DNA from 3 places in the Mesorhizobium sp. RCAM 05099 genome. Region 3 is predicted to be linked to each of the others. Evidence: predicted binding sites of a transcription regulator. Region 3 holds the regulator's gene; each other region holds the start of a gene.
What was found. The regulator PhoB, encoded in region 3, activates phosphate uptake and scavenging genes when phosphate is short. The targets are predictions, from matches to a motif close to TGTCATNNANCTGTCAT.

Region 1 (5,842 bases), 1.8 Mb from region 3:
AGCGGCGGCATCACCGCACCCGTAGCGCGTACCGTGGCGAACAGCACGATGGTGATGCCGAACAGGATGAACGACCAGGAGGCGACCTTGTTGATGTGGGCGGCGATGTCGATCGCCGTGCTGTCGCTGCTCAGGAACAGGCTGAGGATCGAGCGATCGAAGACCCATAGCAGCGCGACGAGAGCGCCGGTCAGGACAAGGTTGAAGCCAACGCCGGAGGCGGCGATGCGGCCGATCCGGTCCCAGCGCTTGGCGCCGACATTCTGCGCCGCCATTGAGGAGACCGCCGCACCGATGGCGAGCGCCGGCATCTGGATGTAGGTCCATAGCTGGGCGGCGATGCCATAGGCTGCGGCGACCCGCGAGCCGTAGGAATTGACGATGCCCATCACGGTTAGTGCTGCCGCCGAGATGACGATCATCTGCAGGCCCATCGGCACGCCCTTGAAGACGACGATGCGCAGCAATGCGGGATCGGGCCGCAGCAAGGCGAGATTGGCGCCGGCCAGCCGCAACGGATGCTTGCGCGCATAGAGCACGACGAGGATGGCGATCACGCTCACCGTCTGGCCGATCAGCGTCGAGGTAGCCGATCCCGCGATCCCGAGTTCGGGAAACGGGCCGATGCCGCGGATAAGCAGCGGGTTGAGCACGATGTCGAGGACGACGGCGAGCGCCATGAAGATGAAGGGTGTGCGCGAATCGCCGGCGCCGCGCAGCACGGTCATGACGAAGGACAGAAGGTTCATCATCGGCACGGCGACGAAGATGATGCGCAGGTAGGAGCGGGCGAGCGGCAAGGCGTCGGCCGGCGTGCCGAGCGTGTTGAGGATGCCGTCGACCCAGATCCAGCCGCAGACCGCGAAGACGACCGAGACAAGGAAGAAGAAGGTGGCGCTGGTGCCGACGATGCGGCGGGCTTCGGGCAGGTCGCGGGCGCCGACCGACTGTGCCACCAGGATGGTCGCCGCCATGCCGATGCCGAACACCGTGCCGAGGATCAGGAACAGCACGAGGTTGGCATTGGAGGTGGCGGTCAGCGCCGCTTCACCAAGGAAACGGCCGACCCAGACGGCGTTGATCGAACCGTTGAGCGACTGCAGCACGTTGGAGCCGAGCACCGGCAAGGCGAACAGCAGAAGCGTGCGCGGGATCGGACCGCTGGTCAGGTCGCCGGTGCGCCGACGCGCGGGCATTTTTTCGTCCATGGCTGGCAACTCGGCGAAGCTTCCGTGAGTCCGGTTCGCGATGATCGCCGATTCAACGAGGCAGGTCGATGCGGCATCGGAAAAGATTGGCCTGAGATGATCTGGCGTGCCTCGATCCAATCATGTTCTCAAAGCCTCTGGAATAGGATATTGATCGTCGCCGCGTGGGGCCGCATATCTTTGTTTGAGCATGATCTTTCCGAAAACCGGTTTCCACTTTTCGGGATCATGCTCTGAAATCTGATGGATAGACCGGGGGGTTCATGTCCGATATTCCGCTTTTTTCTGAGCGCCTGAGCCGGCGCGCGTTTCTTGGTGCGTCCGCTTTGGGCGCGGCCTCCGTGGCTCTTTCGGCGTGCACCACGACGGAGGTGGTGACACCACCGGTGACAGCGCCGCCACCCGAGCCGGCTTTCGGCGATGCCGCAAGCATGTACGCGGCGCGCGTCGACGAGGGCTATCAACTGCCGGCAATCCCGGTGGCCAAGCTCGATCCGAAGTTCGTGCGCCAGATCGTGTCCGATCCGACCGGGGAAAAGCCCGGCACGATCGTCGTCGATGTCTCCGAGCACTTCCTCTATCTGGTGCGCGACGGCGGCAAGGCTATCCGCTATGGCGTCAGCCTCGGCAAGGCCGGTTTCGGATGGACCGGCAGCGCCGTGGTTCAGGCGAGGAAGAAGTGGCCGGTCTGGACGCCGCCACCGGAAATGATCCAGCGCCGGCCGGAACTGGCCAAATACAAGGACGGCATGCCGCCCGGCCCGCAGAGCCCGCTGGGCGCCCGCGCGCTCTATCTGTTCCGCGACGGCAAGGACACGATGTACCGGCTGCACGGCACGCCGGAGTGGGATTCCATCGGCAAGAACGCATCGTCGGGCTGTGTGCGCTTCATGAACCAGGACATCATCGACCTCTACAGCCGCGTCAATGGACCCGCGCCGGTCTTCGTGCGTCCCAACCTGTCGGCTGCCGGCAAGATCATGGCCGTGTCGAGCAGGACGGCCGATCCGATCGATGCCGGCGTGCCGAAGGACGCCGAGTTCTTGAAGTAAGCCTTCACCCTCTGCTCGGGCGGACGCGCCAAGCGCGCCCGCCCCGCAGTGATCGCTACTTCCTGGCGAGGCCTGGAAGCGTGACCTGATAGACCAGGAACATGGTGTCGACATTGGCGCCGTCATCGGCCTTGTAGGGCGCGCCGACCTGGAAACCGTCCTGTGTGAGGAAGTCGTTGTCGTTGGCGACGAACAGGAAATAGTCGTCGGGCAGCTTCGGGTCGAGCACGCTTGCGAGCGACATCGCCTCCCATTTCTCGGACAGGTTGTTGTGGTCGTTCGGCGCGCCATTGTGCAGGGCGAAGCGGCCAAGCTCGGCGTTGTCGTTGATGTCGATGAACGGCGTCAGCTTGGCTGGTGTCACCGAGGGATCAAGCACGCCCTTTGGCGCCACCGGCTTGTCGGCAGAGTCGAAGGCGCCGCCGGCGATGTCGGTTGCCGAGGAGAGATCGACGATGTTGATCTCGCGGTAGAGCGAGGTGTCGCCTTTCAGCCCCTGGCCGTTGTTGCTGTCGCGCGTGATCATCAGAAACGTCTGGTCCGAGAGCGCCACGATCTCGCTCTGCGCAGCGATTTTGGTCTTGCCCTTGGCATCGGTGAACACCGGCAGCGGCACGATATATTCATGCGCCAGTTTCAGATGGGCGAAGTCGGAGGCGTCATAGACCAGGGCGCGGGTGTTCTGGCGCGTCGAGCCGGAATCGCCGCCATCCTGCCTCGCCGCCGATTGCAGCACGGCGATCAGGAACTTGCCGTCCGGCGTCATCGCCATGCCTTCGAGGCCCTGGTTGTTCTGGCGGCCGGTGTCGGGATCCTTGGGATCGGGGTCGGTCGCGCCGGGGCCGGGGTTGTCCGAGGAGAAGTTCGGCGCGCCCTTGCGCATCGGCACCAGCGCCGCCGGTGGCTGGGTCGCCGACAGCAGGCGGCCTTCGGCGGAAAACCGGTAGATGTTGGGGCCATATTCATCAGAGATGAACATCGAGCCGTCGGGCAGCCGCACGATCGCCTCGTTGTCGAGGGCGAGCTTGCCATTGGTTGCGGCGGGCAGCATCGGCATGTCGCCGGCGGCCGGACGCACATCCGACAACGGATCGAGCCCGGTGGTGTCCGCGCCCTTGTCGTCGGTGAGAAGCAGGCTGTCGGCCAGCGTCGCCTTGACGCCTGTCTGCTCCTGGCCGGCAGCAGGAGCGGCGCCCGGCGCGACGGGGGAGAACTCGATGGCGATGGTGTTGAGGCGCGGCCGGTAGTCGGTGGTGCCGGCGACATTGTAGCCGCGATCCGGCAGTAGCCAGAGCGAGCCCTTGTAGCCAGCCGCATCATGCGTCCAGCCTGATGTGTCTATCGCCATGCCGGAGCCCGAGCCGAACGTCTCGCCGAACTTGTCGCGCAGACCGGCCGGGATGCGGCCGACGCCGACCAGGCCCTTGTTGACGAGGCCGCCGACGGTCGCGGTGCTGTCGGCGAGCGCCGGCGTCAAGGCGGTGAACAATGCCAGCGCGACGCCAAGCGACGCGGTTCGGTACAGGTGTTTCATGGATGATCCCTTGTGACAAAGCGAGCCGAAGCGGCCGAAGGATGAAAGCTGAAAGAGGCGCCACATCGACGATGCCGCGCGCGCCTCTCCAAAAACGGTCTACGGCGCGAACATGATGCTTGCATGACAGCGGGCCACGCATGCCCGCCGGCTTGCTCACGCGTCGATAAAACCGTGCGCTGGCGCCACAGGATTGGTCACCCGGTCACGCATGGTTCGACTAGGCATGATGTGTTTGCGTTGCACTAGACACTTATGTCCAGTGCATATATGGTGCCGCTTCTGACAGGGAGGGGGATGCGTTGAAATCGCGCTACCGTGCAGTCGTCATCGGAGGTGGCGTGGTCGGCGCCTCGGTGCTCTACCACCTGACGCGGTTCGGCTGGAGCGATGTGGCGCTGATCGAGCGCGCAGAGCTGACGGCCGGTTCGACCTGGCACGCCGCGGCCGGTTTCCACGCGCTCAACGCCGACCCCAACGTCGCGGCGCTGCAGGACTACACCATCAACCTCTACCGCGAGATCGAGGCCGAATCCGGCCAGGACATCGGCCTGCACATGACCGGCGGCGTCAATATCGCCAGTGATCCCGCGCGCTGGGAATGGCTGAAATCGGCCTGGGCGGTGTTCCAGTCGGTCGGCATCGAGACAGCCCGCCTCGTAACGCCGGAAGAGATCAAGGAAATCTGCCCGGTCGTCGATGTCACGGGTGTGCTCGGCGGCCTGCATGATTCCAACGAAGGTCATCTCGATCCCTATGGAACGACGCATGCCTATGCGGGCGCCGCGAAGAAGCGCGGTGCCGACATCATCCTGCGCAACCGGGTCGTCGAGCTGAAGGCGCGCGCCGACGGAAGCTGGGACGTCCTCACTGAACAGGGCACCATCGTCGCCGAGCATGTCGTCAATGCGGGCGGGCTGTGGGCAAAGCAGCTCGGCCGCATGGCCGGCGTCGACCTGCCGGTGACGCCGATGGAGCACCATTATTTCATCACCGAGGACATTCCGGAGGTTGCCGCTCTCGACAAGGAGCTCGGCCTTGCCGTCGATCTCGACGGCTTTTCCTATCTTCGGCAAGAGCGCAAGGGCGTGCTGCTCGGCGTCTATGAGCAGAACCCCAAGCACTGGAACATGGATGGCGCGCCGTGGGACTACGGCATCGAGCTGATCCCGGAAGATATCGACCGCATCAGCCCGGAGCTGTCCAAGGCCTATGAGCGCTTTCCTTGCCTGGCGACGGCCGGCATCCGCAAATGGGTCAATGGCGCCTTCACCTTCACCCCGGACGGCAATCCGATCGTCGGGCCAGTGCGTGGCCTCAGGAACTACTGGGTCGCCTGCGGCGTCATGGCAGGCTTCAGCCAAGGTGGTGGCGTTGGAAAATCGCTGGCCGAATGGATGATTTTCGGCGAGCCGCAAGCCGACATCTTCGGCATGGATATTGCCCGCTACGGCGCCTTCGCCGCCAACCGCTGCTATCTCAAGCAGACGACGCGGCAATTCTATTCGCGCCGTTTCGTCATGACCTTTCCCAATGAGCGGCTGCCCGCCGGCCGGCCGCTGAAACGCCCCGGCGCCTATGACGGCATGACGGCGGCGGGCTGCGAATGGACGGCGTCATGGGGGCTGGAAATTCCGGCCTATTTCGCGCCGATGGGGTTTGCCGAGAACACGACGTTGCGGCGCTCCAACGCCTTCGACATTGTCGGCGACGAGGCGCTGCAGGTGCGGCGCGCCGCCGGCCTCGTCGATATCTCGGCCTATTCGCGCTATGCCGTGTCCGGGCCCGGCGCGGAGGCATGGCTCGACCGGCTGCTTGCCTGCAGGCTGCCAAGGCCGGGGCAGGCGAGGCTCGCGCCGATGCTCGGCCATGACGGGCGGCTGAAGGGCGACCTCACCGTCTTCAACTGGGGTGGCGGCGACTATTGGCTGATGGGCTCCTACTATCTGCGTGAGTTTCACATGCGCTGGTTCGAGAGCCATGCGGCGGCGGGCGTCACCGTCACCGACCTTTCCGACACGATGAGCGGCTTCCTGCTGACTGGACCG
Region 2 (5,842 bases), 3.1 Mb from region 3:
ATGTCGACATCTCGCTGCGCGACCAGACCGGTTCGTACATCCTCGACCCCGACAACGTCATCAACCGCGCCACCCGCGCGATAAAGGATGCCGTGCCTGGGATCGGCATCATCACCGATGCCGCGCTCGACCCGTTCACCAGCCACGGCCATGACGGCATTTTGCGCGACGGCATCATCGTCAACGACGAGACGGTTGAACAGGTGGCGGCGGCGGCGGTCATCCAGGCGGCTGCCGGTGCCGACATCATTGCACCGTCCGACATGATGGACGGCCGCATCGGCGCCATCCGCGACGCGCTCGACGCCAATGGCTTCCAGGACGTGGCGATCATGTCCTACGCGACCAAATTCGCCTCGGCCTTCTACGGCCCCTATCGCGAGGCGGTGGGCACCGCCGGCCTGCTCAAGGGCGACAAGAAGACCTATTACATCGACCACGCCAATTCCGACGAGGCGGTGCGCGAGGCCGAGCAGGACATCGCCGAAGGCGCAGACATGCTGATGGTCAAGCCCGGCATGCCCTATCTCGATATCATCCGGCGGCTGAAGGACGAATTCCAGATGCCGACCTTCGCCTACCAGGTGTCGGGCGAATATTCGATGATCAAGGCGGCCGGCGCCAATGGCTGGATCGACGGCGAGAAAGCGATGCTGGAATCGCTGCTCGCCTTCAAACGTGCTGGCTGCGACGGCATTTTGACCTACTTCGCACCTGAAGTGGCGGAGCTGCTCAAGGGATAACTTTCTCTTCTCGCGGACGGCCGGTAGCGGCGAGCAAATGCCGGCGATCCGCCTCGACATCCAGGATAATTTCCGGCTGGCGGCCGGGGAACCAGAGCGAAGGTCGTTGGACCAAGTGCCTTAGGCTTCTTCGCGCCCAAAAAATACCGCTTGCAATTCGCAATCGGTTTGCTAGAAAACAGCTGCTTGCAAAATACGATCGGTTGTCGAGGAGGCCTGTCATGCCCAAGCTGCGTGTCAACGCATTCACCCTGTCGCTCGACGGCTACGGCGCCGGTCCCGATCAGGATCTGCAAAATCCGCTCGGCGTCGGCGCGGAATCCTTGCACAAGTGGTTTGTCGATACCCGCACCTTCCGTAAGATGGTGCTCGGACAAGATGGCGGCACCACCGATATCAACGAGGCGTTCGCGGCGCGCGGTTTCGAAAATGTCGGCGCCTGGATCCTCGGCCGCAACATGTTCGGGCCGATCCGCGGCGAATGGCCGGATGAGACCTGGAAGGGCTGGTGGGGCGACAACCCGCCCTATCATGTCCCGGTTTTCGTGCTGACGCACCACAAGCGGGCGCCCATCACCATGGAAGGCGGCACGATTTTCCACTTCGTCACCGACGGCATCCATTCGGCGCTCGAGCAGGCGAAGTCGGCGGCCGAAGGCAAGGATGTGCGGGTGGGTGGCGGCGTCGCCACCATCCGGCAATATCTCCAGGAGAAGCTGATCGACGAGATGCATCTGGCGATCGCGCCGGTGCTGCTCGGGGCCGGCGAGAACCTTTTTGCCGGCCTCGACATGCCCAGGCTTGGATACCAGTGCACTGAACAGGTGGCGACGGCGCTCGCCACCCATGTTGTCATCAAGCGCGGCTAGGTGGAGAGCCTAATCTCCCCCCGCGTGGGGGAGATCGCAGCTTCATCTACCTCAATATTTCTCGGGCACATAAAGCTCGCGCGGCAGTGTCTGGCGCTCGTATTCGGGATTGAACACACGCTCGGGCAGCGTGATCTCCTCGTGTGGTACCTCTTCATACGGCATCTGCTTCAGCAGATGATCGATGCAGTTCAGCCGTGCCCGCTTCTTGTCGTTGCCCTCGACGATGAACCAGGGCGCTTCCGGGATGTTGGTGCGGGCGAAGGTCTCTTCCTTGGCCTTGGTGTATTGTTCCCATCGCACGCGCGACTGCAGGTCCATCGGCGACAGCTTCCACTGCTTCATCGGATCGTGGATGCGCATCAGGAAGCGCATCTGCTGTTCCTCGTCGGTGATCGAGAACCAGTACTTGACCACGGTGATGCCGGAGCGGACGAGCATGCGCTCGAACTCCGGCACGTCGCGAAAGAACTCCTCGACCTGATCCGGTTCGGCAAACCCCATCACCCGCTCGACGCCGGAACGATTGTACCAGGAGCGGTCGAACAGCACGATCTCGCCGCCGGCCGGCAGATGCGGGACATAGCGCTGGAAATACCACTGCGATTTCTCGCGCTCGGTGGGCGCCGGCAGCGCCACGACACGGCAGATGCGCGGATTGAGCCGCTGCGTGATGCGCTTGATAACGCCGCCCTTGCCGGCGGAATCGCGGCCCTCGAAGATCACCACCAGCTTCTTCTTGTGATAGGCGACCCAGGACTGCAGCTTGATCAGCTCGGACTGCAGACTGATCAAGCCGCGAAAATATTGCATGCGATCGATCGATGGCGGATGGGCGTTCTTGTAGATCCTGGCGATCTCCATCGAAAGTGCCGGCTCCGACATTTCGAGCTCATAGTCCTCGTCGAGCGTGTCGGCGAGCTCGGCTTCAAGCCAGTCCCTGGCCCCGGATTTCAGTTTGGGTTCGTTCATCTGCACCGCTCCGCATGCAAGCTGCCGTCCGTGATCCTGGCAGGCGCCCTCGTCCGGCCGGAAAAGGACCGTGAGCCGACTTGATATAGGCCAGCAATGACGGTTTTATTGCAGTCGGCCAAGGTCCAGGCCGCCGGGGCAGATTCCGCGAGGCATGATCGATCGGTCGTCGTGGCATGGCGACAAGTCATCCAAATTGTCCTACAAATAGCAGCCACATTCGCGGTGCCTTTCGCGGCACCCCTTTTCCAAATGCAATCGCGAGGACTGACATGGAATACCGCACTCTCGGCCGTTCCGGCTTGAAGGTTTCGACACTGACCATGGGCACCATGACCTTCGGCGGCGCCGGCGCGTTCTCCGCGGTCGGCAAGACCGACCTCGACGAGGCGCGCCGGATGATCGATCTGTGCATCGACGCCGGCATCAACGTCATCGACACCGCCAATGTCTATTCGAACGGCATCTCGGAAGAGATTATCGGCGAGGCCCTCGGCGGCAAGCGCAAGGGCGACGTGCTGATCGCCTCCAAGGCACGGATGCGGATCGGCAAGGGTCCGAACGATGAAGGCCTGTCGCGCTATCACCTGATCCGCGAATGCGAGAAGAGCCTGAAGCGGTTGAAGACCGACGTCATCGACATCTACTTCCTGCACGAGTGGGACGGAGTGACGCCACTCGAAGAAACCATCGCCGCGCTCGACACGCTGGTTGCCCAAGGCAAGGTCCGCTATGTCGGCTGCTCCAACTATTCCGGCTGGCAAGTGATGAAGGGGCTCGGCATCAGCGATAGCCATCGCCAGCCGCGCTTCGTCACCCAGCAGATCCACTACACGCTGGAGGCGCGCGAGGCGGAGTACGAGTTGCTGCCGATTTCGGTCGACCAGGGGCTAGGCGTGCTGGTCTGGAGCCCGCTCGCCGGCGGATTGCTGTCGGGCAAATACCGCCGCGACAGCCCCACCGCGCGACAGCTCGCCGGCTGGTCCGAGCCGCCGATCCGCGACGAGGACCGGTTGTGGCGCATCGTCGATGTCCTTGTCGATATCGGCACGCAGCGCGGCGTGTCGGCGGCCCAGGTGGCCCTGGCCTGGCTGCTTGGCCGGCCAGCGGTCTCCTCGCTGGTGATCGGCGCCCGCAACGAAGTCCAGCTCAAGGACAACCTAGCGGCCGCGAGCCTGGTGCTCACCGACGACGAACGCAACCGCCTGGACGCGGTCAGCCGGCCACCGCTGCTCTACCCCTATTGGCACCAGCAATTGACGGCAAGGGACCGGTTCGGCGCCGCCGATCTCGTGATTGACCGAAGCGGCGTGTGACCGCGGGGTTCGACGAGGAGCCCGGCCGGCGCTGTCCGCCGGGCAACTCTATCTTTTTGACGCAATTCCCAAGGGAAAGCGCTACGTGCTTTTCCCGGGAAAACGGTTTCACGCTTTTCCTGGAATTGCTTCAGCCCGTGATGTAGCGCCAGACTTCGGCGTCCGGTTTGATCTGGCCGCTGAGGACGAAGTATTTGTAGAGCACCAGCAGGGAGATCGCCTGCTCGGCCTGCTCGTTGGCGAATGTCCTGCAATAGGCATTCGCAGCGGCGATGATGCGCTCGGCTTGCTCGAGATGGCGTTCGAAATACGCCACGCGTTCGGCAAGATTGGAGAAGTCCGCTTCCAGCGGTACATAATGGACATCAGCCTGGAGCTGTCTCTCCGCGAACCATGTCTCGTAGGTCGGCGGCGGCATCAGGCACAGCGACTTCGAGTTCATGATCCATTTCAGGTTGGTCGCCACGTCATTGCCTTCGAGCGAGACGATATAGCGATAACGCTGGTGCTGGCTGATGCTGAGGAAGGGCTTGCTGTACTCGGCCGGCGCGTTCGGCTTGTGTGAGCCGGCGTCGCAGAACGGCAGGTCGCGCACGGCGTTCAGAAACCTTGTGCGTATGGGATTGTTGAGGTCGCCGCGCCAGACCACGGCCGGAAGCTTGTCGGCGAACGCGGTTGCGTCAGCAGGCATCTGGAAATGGCGAAACTTGTCGAGCTTCATGATGACCGCATTGCTGTCGTCGGCGACGATCGGCCGGTCCTTGACGATCGAAGGCACCTTCGGCACCTTCCTGACGTCTCCGTATTCCACGTCGATCAGCAGCGCGCGATCGAAGTAGCGGGCAAATTCCTTCAGGTCGTAATAGTACATGGTCGGCGTAAACGGCAGCTCGCCTATGCGCACGGCATCAGCGCTGGGCGTAAACGCATCCTGCAGCTTGTTGTAGTAATTCAGCCGCTGGCGAACCGAAGCGTCCGGGAGCCTTGCCTTTTCGAGGCGAGCGGCCAGCCTGTGGCGAAACAACGCCTGCGGGGCGATATCGCGCGCAAAGTTTCGCGCATAGTAGAAAACCCTTGCCGTCGTTCGCGCAATTGTGGCCATGCTTCACTTGATCAAAACAAGCGGGCGGCTCTCAATACCTGGGCGCCCCGGTTCCTCCTACACCATTGTGCCGCGCATCTTGCAAGCCCCGCACCATCATCGACGCCAACAGCCGAGCAGTTCACTTCAGCTGTTGTGTTTGGCGGCCAATGCTCTTAGGCAGGGTCAGAGCCGCGAGGCAGTGAAAAGGAGCCGATATGGCGCGAGCACCAAACTACGATCAGGAACGCAAGGAACGCGACCGCCAGAAGGCGGCCAAGAAGGCTGAGAAGCTGGCGGCCAAGGTTGCCGCGCGGGAACGTTCGCAGCCCGAGAACGAGACTGAAACCGAAGCAGCGAAATGACGGCAAAAGGCCCGCGAATGCGGGCCGTGCCTCAATCCGGATTGTCGCCTTGCGTCAGGCCGTCGCCTTGTCGCTGACGAAGACGTCCACTTCGCGCGCCGCGGCAATGAAGGCGCGCCTGGCGTTCATCGCCGGCTTGTCGCCAGCCAGCGCATCGTGACAGGCCTGCAGCGCCGCGCGATGCTTGGGGCTGCGTTTGCCCGGCCAGCTGTTGAGCAGGTAGTCGGAAGCCTCTCGGGCCGAGCGCAAGAGCTGAGTGCTTCCCGCCGCGACTGACTTGACCGTCACGGGTGTTTCAAATCGGTTGTTTTCCATCGCCGCTCTTACGCCATCGGCGCTCGCGAAGCGAGGCCGAAAGTGCATCTCGCGTCCGGGGCGTCGCCTTTTGCACGGCGACCGCCCTGCCCTGCAGCCGCCGCACTAAGCGGCAACGACGGCAAAACCCCTGGCGCGAAGACCACGGCGATCGTTGGCGAGCGACGTCACCAGCCTGTCG
Region 3 (5,842 bases):
CTATCCGGTGTTCGCCAAGTGGGCCGACACCTACAAGAAAGACACCAACGTTGGCCTCAACTACCAGTCGATCGGCTCGGGCGGCGGCATCAAGCAGGTTATCGCCAAGACCGTGACCTTCGGCGCCACAGACAAGCCGATGTCCGATGCGGACCTGGAAAAGAACGGCCTCGTCCAGTTTCCGATGGTGATGGGCGGCATCGTGCCGATCGTCAACCTCACCGGCATCAAGCCGGGCGAACTGGTTCTCGACGGCAAGACGTTGGCCCAGATCTACCTGGGCGCCATCACCACCTGGGACGATGCCGCGATCAAGGCGCTGAACCCCACGCTCACCCTGCCGTCGACCGCGATCGCCGTCGTGCATCGCTCGGACGGCTCGGGCACGACCTTCAACTTCACCAACTACCTGGTCAAGCTGTCGCCCGACTGGAAGGACAAGATCGGTTCCGATACGGCGGTCGAATGGCCGGTCGGCGTCGGCGCCAAGGGCAGCGAAGGCGTTGCCAACACCGTCAAGCAGACCGACGGCGGCATCGGCTACGTCGAGTATGCCTACGCGTCCCAGAACAACCTGTCCTACTCCAAGATGTTGAACGCTGCCGGCAAGGTTGTCGAGCCGTCGCTCGAATCCTTCGGTTCGGCTGCTTCGAACGCCGACTGGAAGGGTGCGAAGAACTTCAACGTCATCATCACCAACGAGCCCGGCGACGCCACCTGGCCGATCGCCGCGTCGACCTGGGTGCTGATCCACAAGACTCCCGAGGATGTCGCCGCCACTGGTGAAGCGCTGAAGTTCTTCGCCTGGGCCTACAAGGACGGCAAGGACATCGCCAAGGGCCTCGACTACGTTTCGATCCCCGACAACGTCGTCGACCTGATCAAGGCTTCGTGGAAGTCGGATATCGTCACCGACGGCAAGCCCGTCTACGCCGGCGAGTAACATCCTCCAAAGGAGCGCCGCGCCGCGGCGCTCCTTTTTCCTCAACACAAAGAGCCGAGCTTCACATGAGCGCTGTCCAGGAAGCCTTGCCAGCCATTCGAGGTTCGCGCGATGCCACTGTCAGGCGGTTCGCGTTGACCGACGCGATCTTCCACGGGCTTACCCGCGCCGCCGCCATATTGGTGCTGGTCCTGCTCGGCGGTGTCGCGATCTCGCTGTTTGCCGGTTCCTGGCAGGCGCTGTCGACCTTCGGCTTCTCCTTCCTGACCAGTGAAAGCTGGAATCCGGTCACCGAAAAATTCGGCGCGCTGGCGCCGATCTACGGCACCATCGTCACCTCGGCGATCGCCATCCTGATCGCCGTTCCGCTCGGCATCGGCATTGCCATCTTCCTCACCGAACTTTGCCCGCGCCCGCTTCGGCGCCCGATCGGCATGGCGGTGGAACTGCTCGCCGGCATCCCCTCGATCATCTACGGCATCTGGGGCCTGTTCGTGCTGGCGCCGTTCCTGCAGACGACCGTGCAGCCCTTCATCATCGGCGCGTTCCACGGCATTCCCGGCCTCAACAGCCTGTTTGCCGGCCCGCCCTATGGCATCGGTCTTTTGACCTCGTCGCTGATCCTGGCCATCATGGTGCTGCCCTTCATCACCTCGATCACCAAGGACGTCTTCGACACGGTGCCGCCGGTGCTGAAGGAATCCGCCTACGGTATTGGCTGCACGACCTGGGAAGTGACCCGCCGCGTTGTCATTCCCTACACAAGGATCGGCATCATGGGCGGCGTCATGCTTGGCCTTGGCCGTGCGCTCGGCGAAACCATGGCGGTGACCTTCGTCATCGGCAACGCGCATCGGATCAGCACCTCGCTGTTCGCACCGGCGACGACGATCTCCGCGACCATCGCCAATGAATTCACCGAAGCCGTCGGCGATCTCTACACGTCTTCGCTGGTGGCGCTCGGCCTGATCCTGTTCGTCATCACCTTCCTGATCCTTGCCATCGCACGTTACATGCTGATGCGCATCGACGCCCGCACGGGAGCCTGACCGATGTCGACAGCCTCATCGCTTCACCAGAGCCGCAAGAGGAAGAATGCCGTGATGATGACGCTGTGCGTCATCGCCGCGGGCATCGGACTTGCCTGGCTGGCGCTCATCCTCGGCGCGCTGGTCTACAAGGGCACCGCCGGCCTGTCCCTCGACGTCTTCACGCAGATGACGCCGCCGCCCGGCGACGCCGGTGGGTTGCTCAACGCCATCTACGGCAGCGTGGTGATGACGGTCATCGCCGTCATCGTCGGCACGCCGATCGGCGTGCTTGCAGGAACCTACATGGCCGAATACGGCCGCTTCTCAAAACTCACCACGGTGGTGCGTTTCATCAACGACATCCTGCTGTCGGCGCCGTCGATCATCATCGGCCTGTTCGTCTACGAGCTGATGGTGCGGCCGATGGGGCATTTCTCGGCCCTTGCCGGTTCTGTCGCACTCGCCATCCTGGTCATTCCGGTCGTCGTGCGCACCACCGAAGACATGCTCAACCTGGTGCCGAACGCCTTGCGCGAAGCCGGCACTGCGATCGGCGCGCCGCGCTGGGTTGTCATCAAGTCGGTGGCCTACCGCGCCGCTCTTTCCGGTATCGTCACAGGCATATTGCTGTCGATCGCCCGTATTTCGGGCGAGACCGCGCCACTGCTCTTTACGGCGCTCAACAACCAGTTCTGGTCGAGCAATCTCAACGCGCCGATGGCCAGCCTGCCGGTGACCATCTTCCAGTTCGCTCTCAGTCCTTACGAGGAATGGCAGCAACTGGCCTGGACCGGCGCACTCATAATCACATTGACGGTTCTCGCGCTCAGCATCTTTGCTCGCAGCCTGACCGGACGCAGAGAGGACAAATGAGTCAGATGTTGTCTCCAGACATGACGATCGCCGCCGAGGCAACCGCCAAAGCCAAGATCGAGGTCAAGAACCTCAACTTTTACTACGGTCAGAGCAAGGCGCTCAAGGGTATCACCCTGTCGCTGCCCGAGCGCAGCGTCACCGCCTTCATCGGGCCCTCGGGCTGCGGAAAGTCGACGCTGCTGCGCGTCTTCAACCGCATCTACGAGCTCTACCCGAAACAGACCGCCGAGGGCCAGGTGCTGCTCGACGGCCAGAATATCCTTGACCGGTCGCAGGATCTCAACCTGCTGCGGACCAAGATCGGCATGGTGTTCCAGAAGCCGACGCCATTTCCGATGTCGATCTATGAGAACATCGCTTTCGGCGTCAGGCTCTATGAGAAGATCAGCAAGTCCGAGATGGACGGCCGTGTCGAGCAGGCGCTCAAGCGCGCCGCGCTGTGGACCGAGGTCAAGGACAAGCTCAACGCCAGCGGCCTCAGTCTTTCGGGCGGCCAGCAGCAGCGGCTCTGCATCGCCCGCACCGTGGCGGTGAAGCCGGAAGTCATCCTGCTCGACGAGCCGGCTTCGGCGCTCGATCCGCTGTCGACCGCCAAGATCGAAGAGCTGATCGACGAGTTGCAGGCCGACTACACGATCGTCATCGTCACCCACAACATGCAGCAGGCGGCACGCGTCTCGAAGCAGACCGCCTTCATGTATCTGGGCGAACTGGTCGAATTCGACCGCACCGAGAAGATCTTCACGTCGCCCCGCGAGAAGCGCACGCAGGACTACATCACCGGCCGCTTCGGCTGAGCTCAGACATACGAGGACTAAGATCATGGGCGAACATACAGTCGCTTCTTTCGACGAGGATCTCGGACAGATCAGCAGGCTCATCAGCGATATGGGCGATCTCGCCGGCTCGATGGTCGGCGGCGCGACCAAGGCGCTTTTGAATTCCGACAACGCCCTGGCACAGCGCGTTGTCTCCGACGACGCGATCATGGACGCGCGCCAGCGCGAACTCGACGACCGCGCCATCACATTGATCGCCAAGCGTCAGCCGATGGCCGACGATCTGCGCCATGTCGTCGGTTCGATCCGCATGGCCGGCGACCTCGAACGCATCGGCGATCTTGCCAAGAACATAGCCAAACGCGTCGGCACCGTTGGCCTCAGCGTCACGCCTCGCGACCTTTCGCACTCGATCGATGCGATGGCGCAACTGGTGCTGATCCAGGTGCAGGGCGTGATCGAGGAATATGCTGCCGCCGACGCGGCGGCGCTGGCCAAGCTCAGGAACGACGACGAACGCATCGACGTCAAGTACACGTCCGTGTTCCGCGAACTCCTGACCTACATGATGGAGGATCCGCGCAACATCACCGCGTGCACGCATCTGTTGTTCTGCGCCAAGAACCTCGAACGCATCGGCGATCACGTGACCAACATCGCCGAGAATGCGTATTATGTTTTGACCGGCACACAGCTGCCCGCCAATCGCCCGAAGCAGGACGAGACGGCAATGTCCGCGCCGGCGGCATGACGACAGGGGTGAGCAGCCGATGATCGCGCCACGCATCATGGTGGTGGAGGATGAGGAGCCGCTGGGTGTGCTGCTCCGCTACAATCTGGAGTCCGAGGGCTATCAGGTCGAGGTGGTGACGCGCGGCGACGAGGCCGAGATCCGGCTGCAGGAGAACGTTCCCGACCTTCTGGTGCTGGACTGGATGGTGCCGGCGGTTTCCGGCATCGAACTCTGCCGGCGGCTGAGAATGCGCCCCGAGACCGAGCGGCTGCCGATCATCATGCTGACCGCGCGTGGCGAGGAGAGCGACCGCGTGCGCGGCCTTTCCACAGGCGCCGACGATTATCTGGTCAAGCCGTTCTCGACACCGGAGTTCATGGCCAGGGTCAAGGCGCTGCTGCGCCGCGCCAAGCCGGAAGTGCTGTCCAGCGTGCTCAAGGTTGGCGACATCGTGCTCGATCGTGAGTCGCACCGGGTCTATCGCAAGAAGAGCGAGATCCGGCTCGGACCGACCGAATTCCGCCTGCTGGAATTCATGATGCGCCACCCTGGCCGCGTTTTCTCGCGCAGCCAGCTGCTCGACAATGTCTGGGGCGAGACGATCTATATCGATGAGCGCACGGTGGACGTGCATGTCGGCCGGTTGCGCAAGGCGGTCAACAATGGCCGCATGCCCGATGTCATCCGCACGATCCGCGGGGCGGGTTACGCGATCAGGGAAGACTAGGGACAGTCCGGGCTCAAACCTGCCGGACGACGGTGCCGATCACATTGACGAGAAGGCGCGCCGCGGTCAGGGCCGACAGGCCGTCAATGTCGGCGGGAGGATAGAGCTCGACAAGGTCGAATCCTGCGATCCTGGCCCGCCTGCCGAGGCCCGCGATCAGATCGATCACCTGGGTGTAGGCGAGGCCGCCGGGCGAACGCGCCGCCACGCCCGGCATGATGCCGGGATCGAGGCCGTCGCAGTCGAGGGTTACGACGACCCGCGCCCCTTCCGGAATATGCCGGAGAGCGGCTTCGACGCCCTGGGCGTGAACCTCGCGGGCCGTTACAAGGCGGCTACCATAGCGCCGTGCCGCTTCGATTTCGGTGAGGCGCGCGCTGCCAACGCCACGGATGCCGACCTGCACGATGCCGGCGACATGCGGCATCTCGCTCGCGCGGCGCATCGGGTTCGAATAGCCGTAGCGCTCGCCATGCACCTCGTCGCGCCAGTCGATATGGGCGTCGATCTGCAGGATCCAGACCGGCCCGTGATCCGCAAAGCCGGCGAGGAAGGGGATGGGCACGGAATCGTCGCCGCCGAGCAGGATCGGTACGGCCGGCAATGCCAGAACCTGACGCGTTTTCGCCTCGATCCGCGCCCTGTTGCCGGTATTGTCATGCATGGTGGTCGGGATGTCGCCGGTGTCGATGCAGCAGACCGGCTTGCCGTCGAACAGCGGGCCGCCGAGATCGAAATCCCAGTGCTCGACGA

Region 1: a site for PhoB is predicted at 3,907-3,923, ahead of AC56QQ_RS14660 (esterase-like activity of phytase family protein). Genes of this name have one in related genera too.
Region 2: a site for PhoB is predicted at 2,681-2,697, ahead of ppk2 (polyphosphate kinase 2). Genes of this name have one in related genera too.

The regions. Positions count from the first base shown of each region.
Region 1 is NZ_CM185035.1:2,974,973-2,980,814, forward strand. Features, by position in the region: gene AC56QQ_RS14650 (MATE family efflux transporter) at 1-1,208, opposite strand, end outside; gene AC56QQ_RS14655 (L,D-transpeptidase) at 1,472-2,260, shown strand; gene AC56QQ_RS14660 (esterase-like activity of phytase family protein) at 2,316-3,794, opposite strand; gene AC56QQ_RS14665 (GcvT family protein) at 4,097-5,842, shown strand, end outside.
Region 2 is NZ_CM185035.1:4,292,520-4,298,361, forward strand. Features, by position in the region: gene hemB (porphobilinogen synthase) at 1-743, shown strand, start outside; gene AC56QQ_RS21330 (dihydrofolate reductase family protein) at 965-1,612, shown strand; gene ppk2 (polyphosphate kinase 2) at 1,664-2,584, opposite strand; gene AC56QQ_RS21340 (aldo/keto reductase) at 2,857-3,900, shown strand; gene AC56QQ_RS21345 (glycosyl transferase family 90) at 4,031-5,002, opposite strand; gene AC56QQ_RS21350 (hypothetical protein) at 5,200-5,346, shown strand; gene AC56QQ_RS21355 (DUF982 domain-containing protein) at 5,401-5,634, opposite strand; partial or broken gene AC56QQ_RS21360 (GntR family transcriptional regulator) at 5,767-5,842, opposite strand, start outside.
Region 3 is NZ_CM185035.1:1,194,555-1,200,396, forward strand. Features, by position in the region: gene pstS (phosphate ABC transporter substrate-binding protein PstS) at 1-943, shown strand, start outside; gene pstC (phosphate ABC transporter permease subunit PstC) at 1,009-1,992, shown strand; gene pstA (phosphate ABC transporter permease PstA) at 1,996-2,847, shown strand; gene pstB (phosphate ABC transporter ATP-binding protein PstB) at 2,844-3,647, shown strand; gene phoU (phosphate signaling complex protein PhoU) at 3,673-4,380, shown strand; gene phoB (phosphate regulon transcriptional regulator PhoB) at 4,400-5,089, shown strand; gene AC56QQ_RS05900 (agmatinase) at 5,103-5,842, opposite strand, start outside.